DNA from 2 places in the Alcanivorax sp. HI0007 genome. Region 2 is predicted to be linked to the other one. Evidence: predicted binding sites of a transcription regulator. Region 2 holds the regulator's gene; the other holds the start of a gene.
What was found. Region 2 encodes sigma-54, which starts transcription at its own class of promoters, with help from an activator protein. Its sites were predicted from a motif close to TGGCACNNNNNTTGCTNT; they were not measured.
Positions count from the first base shown of each region.

Region 1 (4,132 bases), on a different contig from region 2:
GAGGTGCGAATCCGAGTGACAGCGAAGGAAATGTACCAGGTAACCACCGGCTCCTTCTAAAGACACCTGTCGAGCCCGGAAATCCCTGATCGCCCTTCGGTCGATTTCCTCGCTTCGCGAGGTTCGCGGCTCAAGATCCGCTCCTACAGCGGCTCCGTAGCGTAGATACCCAGGTGATAACATGCAGGCAAGGCATCGTCACATTCCTGTTATCTGCCGTCGTTACCCTGTGTAATTCTCTTTGCCAGTCCCCGCCCCCGCCTATGGAAGACACCCTCTACCTGCTGCAACGCCATCTGCCAGAGCTTCTGCATCTGGATGCCCTGATTCGTCATGGTGAACGCCACCTGCGGGTGTCCACGGTTCATGAGGTGCCCATGGGTGAGTTGTCCTTGCCGGTGCGGGTGATCGAAATGGGCAGCACCTCCCCCGGCGTGCCGGTGATCGGTTTTTTTGGCGGTGTGCATGGGGTGGAGCGGATCGGCAGCCAGGTGCTGATGTCCTGGTTGCACAGCCTGATTCATCGTTTGCAGTGGGACGATCAGCTCCATCGCCGGCTGGAGCAGGTGCGTCTGGTATTCATGCCCATGATCAACCCGGGTGGCATCTGGAAGCGCACCCGCAGCAACCCCAATGGCGTGGACCTGATGCGCAACGCGCCCATCGATGCCATGGGCCGGGTGCCTTTTCTGGTGGGCGGCCACCGCATTAGTCGACACCTGCCCTGGTATCGGGGAAAAAGTGGTGCCCCCATGGAAGCGGAAGCCCAGGCGTTGGTGCGCGTGGTTCGGGAAAAACTGATGCCAGCTCCCTTTGCCATGAGCGTGGATTGCCACAGCGGCTTTGGTCGTCGGGACCGTATCTGGTGCTGCTACGCCCGCAGTCATCGCCCTATTCCCCACATCGGTGAGGTGTACCGGCTCAAACAACACTTCGAAGACACCTATCCCCATCATCACCCCTACCTGATCGAGCCCCAGTCGGTGAACTACACCACCCATGGCGATCTCTGGGATTATCTCTACGACGATGCCCAGGATCGGGCACCGCAACACACCTTCCTGCCCTTTACCCTGGAAATGGGCTCCTGGCTCTGGGTGCGCAAGAATCCCCGGCAGATGCTGGATTTCTTTGGCTATTTCAACCCGGTCATCGGCCACCGGCACCACCGGGTACTGCGCCAGCACCTGCCCCTGTTCGAGTTTCTCACCGCCATGACCGCCAACGCCGGCAACTGGTTACCCTCCAACCGGGAAAAACCTGCACTGACCCGGGAGGCGATCAGCCACTGGTTCGGTGACACACACTGATCCCATCGTTACTGTTGCCCCCTCGCCGGGCTCGCTGGCAATTCATGGCCCCGACCTTGCAACAGAAACCCCATTGGGTCTGCCGTCCGGCTGACATACACTTTGCCAAACGCCCTGATAAGGACACATCATGAAAGCCCTGATTTTCGCCCCTCTGGCCCTGCTGGCCGGCTGTCAGCATCTCAATTACCAGGAACCCACCACTGGCGAGACCGCCCAGGTTACCTTCACCAGCAACGATACCGCCGCCCAGCCCGTCGTCTGTGTGCCCGGCAAGGGCTTCCAATCCACCGACTATGCCCTGTCGCAAAGCCCGATCAGCGGTGGTGCACTGGACGAACTGCTGGAAACCATGAAGAAAAGCCCGGAGGTCACAACAACGGTCGACGCGGCCCCCGCCACCCGCATTGGCGTGATCTACAATCGACGCCAGGCGGACAACAGCCGGGACCGCTGTCGTGTCGCCCTGCAGTTTTCTCCCCAGGCCGGTGGCGAGTACCAGGCGCACTTTGTCTACGACAAGGGTCAGTGCGGTCTGTCATTAAAGGATGCCGCTGGCAACAGCGTCGATGCGGTGCAAACTGACTGGCAGTGCCCATAACGGGCGCACCAATGCGGTGCGCGGCACCAATTTCGCGCACCGCATTCTCTGTTTCCCCTTTGTGAAACCCGCTTTTTTCCCCCCAACAATCATCAAGCCACTGTTTTTTATCAACAAAAAATAGTTGGCACGCTCTCTGCAATATCTAATGCGAGCCGAAAAGGCGGTGCGTCACCAGCGCACATTGAACGAATTAGACTTGTTAAGAGGGTTGCACATGAAAAACGTATTTGGTCTGAAGAAAACCGTTTTGGCCGCTTCCATCGTCGCTGCCAGCCTGGCTCCGGCCATCGCTGCTGCTGAAGTCAGTGGTACCCTGGGTGCGTCCAGCCAGTACTTGTGGCGTGGTCAGCAGCTGACTGACGGTGCTGCGGTATACGGTAGCGTTGACTACTCCCACACGTCCGGTCTGTACGCTGGTGCCTGGGCCTCTTCTGAAACCGACGACACCGAGTACGACCTGTACGCCGGTTTCGGTGGTGAGTTCGAAGGTCTGAGCTACGACATCAGCTACATCGACTACAACTACACCGCTGGCGGCACCGCAGGCGACAACCCTGCATCCGGCGCTGACTTCCAGGAAGTTCACCTGGGCGTTGGCTTTGCCGGCCTGAGCGCTGATGCCTTCATCGGTGTGGGTAATTCCGGCAAGGGTGGCGATGAAGATTACGAAAGTGACTACTTCGCTGTGGGTTACGGCTACGACAAGTACTCCGCCACCGTGGGCTTCTATGACTTTGAAGCTGACGACAGTGACTACACTCACTTGGATCTGAGCTACGCCGTTACCGATCAGTTCACCTTCACCCTGTCCAAGATCGTTGATCAGGAAGAAGACGACACCTACGACGACGATCTGGTGATGAGCGTTTCCTACGAGTTCGCACTGTAAGCACCAAGAACACGGGCGGCGCATGCCGCCCACTGTTTAACGCCGCGGGGCTCTCCCTGGTCCTCGCAAACACGCAAGCAACCCCGCGGCGTCTTTTTCGTTTCCACGGAACATCCGCCACGCTCCAGGCAACACGCCAGACCTGCCCTTTTATCTCCCTCCAGTAAAGTACACGACCACCGCATCATGATCAGACACTGGCGTCACGCCCTGACTGCCGTACAAGCTGTGATAGCGACCCGCATTACCCCGGGTTACCGCCGTTCTGGAGACTGCCTTTTTCGCCGCCCGTGACACCCAGATATGGTCCAGCGCCTGTGGCCGGCAACGATAACGAAAGCTGTAGCGCTCCGGTTCCGGCATAAGCTGCCACAGATTGAACAGACCGGATTCCGCAAAACGCGCATAGCTGGCAGAGAGCCGCCCGGCATCCCAGGTGCTGTTGAAGTCACCGGCGACAATGAGCGGTCCATCCTGCTTAGTGACCCAGTTGGCCAGCAACGCCGCCTGGCTCTGCCTTTTTTCCTGGACCTGCGCTTTTTGCAGACCTCGCGCACTGCGCAGGTGCACCACAACCAGCTGCAACTGCCGAGGTGCATGCACCGTCACGTGCAAGGGCGGACGGGAAAACAGTGCGTGGCCGTAAAAGTCCTGCTCCACAAACAGGCTTTCCGCCGAGGCAATCTGCACCGGCTGACGATAGAGCAGGCCCACATCCATGCCGGAGGGATCATTGCCCTCTTTCAGAACGACGCGGTATCGCCAACCGTACCCGGCAAGTCGCTCTACCAGCGCCGCCAGTAATTGACGGTTTTCCACTTCCTGAACAGCCAGCATATGGGGCGCCCGCAAAGGGCCGGCGATGAAATCTGCCAGCGCCTCTAATCGCCTCTCCAGCACAGCAGAAGAAAGCGGTTTATCCAGATGGCTGTCTTTGCGGATATCACGAAGCCGCCACAGGTTCAGCGTCGCCAGGTTCCATTCATTTTCTGCCGGGGCGGGTACACCACGGGCGGGAGCCAGGCCTCGACAATCTGCCCACAGGCTCACAGGAACAAGAAGCAGGTAGACGATCAGTAAATAGCGCATTGACGCAGTTTATGAGGTGTCGGCAAAGCACAGCAGAGGCGAAGTCTCAAACATGGGTAGGAAAGAGGACCGACCGCTGCAGGGGGATCTCTGTCATTTTGGCACTGGCTTGCCCCGGAATTTCTTCCGGATAACAGGGCCCCGACTGTAAACCCCTGACCGCCCCCTATAGCGTAGGGTGCCACTGAGCCTGGGGCGAACTGCACCATCAAACGCCGAATCGGTGCAGTTCGCCCCAGG
Region 1 covers NZ_LWEJ01000085.1:94,704-98,835, forward strand. The annotation lists gene A3714_RS05025 (M14 family zinc carboxypeptidase) at 264-1,310, shown strand; gene A3714_RS05030 (hypothetical protein) at 1,441-1,911, shown strand; gene A3714_RS05035 (TorF family putative porin) at 2,129-2,803, shown strand; gene A3714_RS05040 (endonuclease/exonuclease/phosphatase family protein) at 2,954-3,892, opposite strand.
Region 1: A3714_RS05035 (TorF family putative porin) is a predicted target of sigma-54. The motif match lies at 2,037-2,054, and genes of this name have one in related genera.

Region 2 (4,132 bases):
GCAGGTTGTCGACGCAATAGTAGTTCTGGTCTTCCATGGCCTGCAGGGCCGTGGTCTTTCCCGAGCCGGAGCGGCCGCTGATGATGGTGAGTTTCATGGCTGCACCGCGCCTCTGCCATACACCACACGCAGGCATCCACGGTCAGCAGAGGAGGGGCGGTGGCTCTGACGCATAATGCCCGAAAGCTTGATGGGTAATGTCATGATGCCAGTCGCAGCTCCGCTTCGGATTCCACGGCAGTGTGATACAGGTGGTGATTGTCCTTGCTGAGTCGCAGCTCGGCACGGTAGTCGTCGTCGTTGAACAGGGAGGCCAGGTGGCTGAGGGTTTTCAGGTGCTGTTCCGGGTTTTCCTGGGGAACAAGCAACACAAACACAAGATCCACGGGGCGACCGTCAACGGCATCAAAATCGATGGGAGTGGACAGTTTCAGCAGCAGCCCGATGGGTTGCTGGCAGTGACCGAGACGACAGTGAGGAATGGCGATGCCTTCGCCGATGCCCGTGGAGCCCAGCTTTTCCCGGGCTACCAGGGCGTCGAAGACCTCCTGTTCGTTGAGGCTGTCGCAGCCGGCCGCAGCCAGCTGCGCAACCTGGTCCAGCAGCTGTTTCTTGCTGCTGGCCTGCACCTGATTATGGGTGCGTGCTTCGGTGAGTAGTTCGCGAACTCGCATAATTGTCGCTTTGGGGTCAGTGGCCGTGCTTGTGGCTGACGGCCTTTTCCTTGTGTTTGAGAATCTGGCGGTCGAGCTTGTCCGTCAGCTTGTCGATGGCAGCGTACATGTCCACTGCCTCAGCGGTGGCGAAGACGTCAGCCCCGGAGATATGGATAGTGGATTCCGCCTTGTGGGTCTTGGGTTCCGGGGAAAGAATCACCTGGACACTGGTAATCTGGTCGAAATGCCGTTCAAGACGGGAAAACTTGTCTCCCACATAGGCTCGCAAAGCGTCGGTAATTTCCAGGTGATGACCGCTGATATTAATTTGCATGTCTGGCTCCTTTACCTGCTCTTGGGCCGTCCCGGCGCCTACACCAAACGCTTGCGGGCGCTGGATGACGGTATTCTCATCGCCTCTCTGTACTTGGCGACTGTCCGGCGCGCCACGTTGATTCCCTGCTCATTCAGCAAGCTTGCCAGCTTGTTGTCGCTGAGCGGCTTGCGGGGATTCTCGGCAGCGACCAGCTTCTTAATAATGGCACGAATAGCGGTGGAGGAACACTCACCGCCGCCGTCTGTTCCCACGTGACTTGAGAAGAAATATTTCAGCTCAAAGACGCCGCGGGGTGTCATCATGTATTTCTGGTTGGTGACCCGACTAATGGTCGATTCGTGCATCTCGACGGCATCGGCAATGTCGGCCAGAACCAGGGGTTTCATGGCCTCCTCCCCATAATCGAAGAAGTCTTGCTGGACTTCAACAATACGGGTGGCCACCTTCAACAGGGTGTCGTGGCGGCTTTGCAGGCTCTTGATGAACCACTTGGCCTCCTGCACGCAGTTGCGCAGGTACTGACCATCCTCTCCCCCGGCTTTGCGGGCCATGGCGGCGTACTGCTGCTGCAGGTTGACCTTGGGCAGCACCTCCTCGTTCAGGCTCACCTGCCAGTGGCCCTGGTGCTGGCGCACGATCACGTCCGGGACCGCGTAATCCACCTGGCTTTCCCCGATCTGCTCACCGGGGGCAGGATCCAGAGTGCGCAGCAGGGAGAGGGCATCAAGCAGATTTTCCTCGCTGATCTGCAGGACCCGCCGCAGGGCGGCATAGTCGTGTTTTTCCAGTAGCTCCAGATGCCCCAGCAGGGCCAGGGCATACTCCAGGAAGGGTGTGTCCGAGGGCAGTTGGCGCAGCTGCACGCGCAGGCAGTCGGCCAGATCGAGACTGGCCACGCCCACCGGATCAAATTGCTGCAGGCGATGCTGCACCGCCAGTACCTCATCGGCTTCCAGTTCATCGCCTTCGGTGAGCAGGTCCTCCTGAGCATTCATCATCGCCACGATGTCGTCCACGGACACGGTCAGGTAGCCGCGATCGTCCAGGGATTCGATGATGGTCATGGCGATAATGCGGTCCACATCGCTCATGGGAGTCAGGTTCAGTTGCCAGAGCAGGTGGTCCTGCAGGTTGCCGGCCACACTATGGCGTTGCTGCCAGTCGTCGGCATCGTCGGGAAGGGCGGTGGAGGCGCTGCTGGTCTGGCCGGAATAGACATCGTCCCATTCCGTTTCAATGCCCGGTTCGTCGTCCACGAACTCTTCCAGGGCATCTTCCCGTTCGGTATCCAGCTCCTGCTCGTCCTGACGCTCTTCGTCAGTGTCAGGCAGGGATTCGTCGCCAAAATCGTCAGCCAGCTCCAGCAACGGATTGCTTTCTACTGCCTGCTGAATTTCTTGGCGCAGGTCCAGCGTGGACAGCTGCAAAAGGCGAATGGCCTGCTGCAGCTGCGGTGTCATGGTCAGCTGCTGGCCGATTTGTAGTTGTAGGCTTGGCTTCATACTGCTCAGGCTGATTGGTCCCCAAAACCCGAGAATAACAGCCTATCTATGAGGCAAGCAATATTTGTGCCAATGGTGGTTCTGTGCTATGGAGCGGAGTTGACAGTTGATAGTGGACAGTTGACAGCTACGCGATAAAGGCTCTTGGTTCAGAAAACCATTTGAGGCCGCGCCCAAGCTTTAAACGCGGCCTCATACATTGCAGATGAAGACAGGATTTCCCGCGACAGCTGTCAACTGTCCTCTATCAACTGTCAATTTGTTTACAGTCTAAAGTCGGCACCCAAGTACACATCCCGCACCTGTTGGTTGCCCAGAATGGTGTCTGCATCGCCGGAGGCGATGATATGGCCGGCGCTGACGATGTAGGCGGTATCGCAGATATCCAGCGTTTCACGCACGTTGTGGTCAGTGATCAGTACACCAATACCGCGCTCTTTCAGGTGGCGAATGATGCCCTTGATGTCGTTCACGGAAATCGGGTCCACGCCGGCGAAAGGCTCATCCAGCAGAATGAAATCCGGGTCCGTGGCCAGGCCGCGGGCAATTTCCGCCCGGCGCCGTTCGCCGCCGGACAGGCTCATGCCCAGGGAATCGCGAATGTGGGTGATATGGAATTCCTTGAGCAGGCTTTCCATGCGCTCGTGACGTTCCGCCTTGCTGAGATCCTTGCGGGTTTCCAGGATCGCCATGATGTTCTCTTCCACGGTCAGGCGGCGGAAGATGCTGGCTTCCTGGGGCAGGTAGCCGATGCCGCGCTGGGCGCGACCATGCATGGGCAGATGGGTGATGTCCGCGTCGTTGATGTCGATGCGCCCGGCATCGGCTTCCACCAGGCCTACGATCATGTAGAAGCAGGTGGTCTTGCCGGCGCCGTTGGGCCCAAGCAGGCCGACGATCTGGCCGGCTTCCACGTCCAGGGACACATCTTCGATGACCCGGCGGCCCTTGTAGCTTTTTGCCAGGTGATGGGCGCGTAAATGGCTCATGGGGTGTTTGGCTCCGCCTCGGGGGAGGGCGCCACAGGCGCCTCGCCGTTTGCATTGTCGTCTGCCGGTGGGGCTTGTTCGGTGCCAGGTGTCTGGTTCTCGGCGGGGATCACCAGTCTCACTCGCTTGTCGCCTTCACTGCTGGCGTCGACTCGCTTGGAGTCCAGGCTGTATTCCACCCGGGCGCCCTCGAAAGTGTTGCCAAGATGTTCAATGTAGGCATCACCGGTGAGCACCAGGGTGCGTTTGCGGATGTCGTAGACCAGGTTGTTGGCGTGGGCCTGCAGGTCCTTGCCTTCTTGCATGCGTACCGGGGTGCCTGAGGCCTCCACGCGAGTCAGTTCGCCATTACGGGTAAACAGGCGCATTTCATCGGCAAACAGTTTGCGCTTGCCCTGTATCAGCTCCACATTGCCGCGATACAGGCCGCTGCCAGCGTCCTGCTCAAAGCGCCCGGAATCAGCGGTGACAGACACGGGCATTTGCCCAGGCGCCGCCAACGCCGTCACCGGCAGGGCAGCGGCAAGGGCGATGGTTCTAAGAAGCCGGTGCGTCAAACTCACTCTTTACTCCTTTTTCAAGGGTCAGGATGCCCTTGTCGAGATCGGCCTCCAGCGCTCCCGCGCGGGTGGTGCCGGATTCAAATTC
Region 2 covers NZ_LWEJ01000171.1:52,294-56,425, reverse strand. The annotation lists gene rapZ (RNase adapter RapZ) at 1-97, opposite strand, end outside; gene ptsN (PTS IIA-like nitrogen regulatory protein PtsN) at 201-674, opposite strand; gene hpf (ribosome hibernation-promoting factor, HPF/YfiA family) at 691-990, opposite strand; gene A3714_RS09575 (RNA polymerase factor sigma-54) at 1,029-2,495, opposite strand; gene lptB (LPS export ABC transporter ATP-binding protein) at 2,759-3,484, opposite strand; gene lptA (lipopolysaccharide transport periplasmic protein LptA) at 3,481-4,047, opposite strand; gene lptC (LPS export ABC transporter periplasmic protein LptC) at 4,022-4,132, opposite strand, start outside.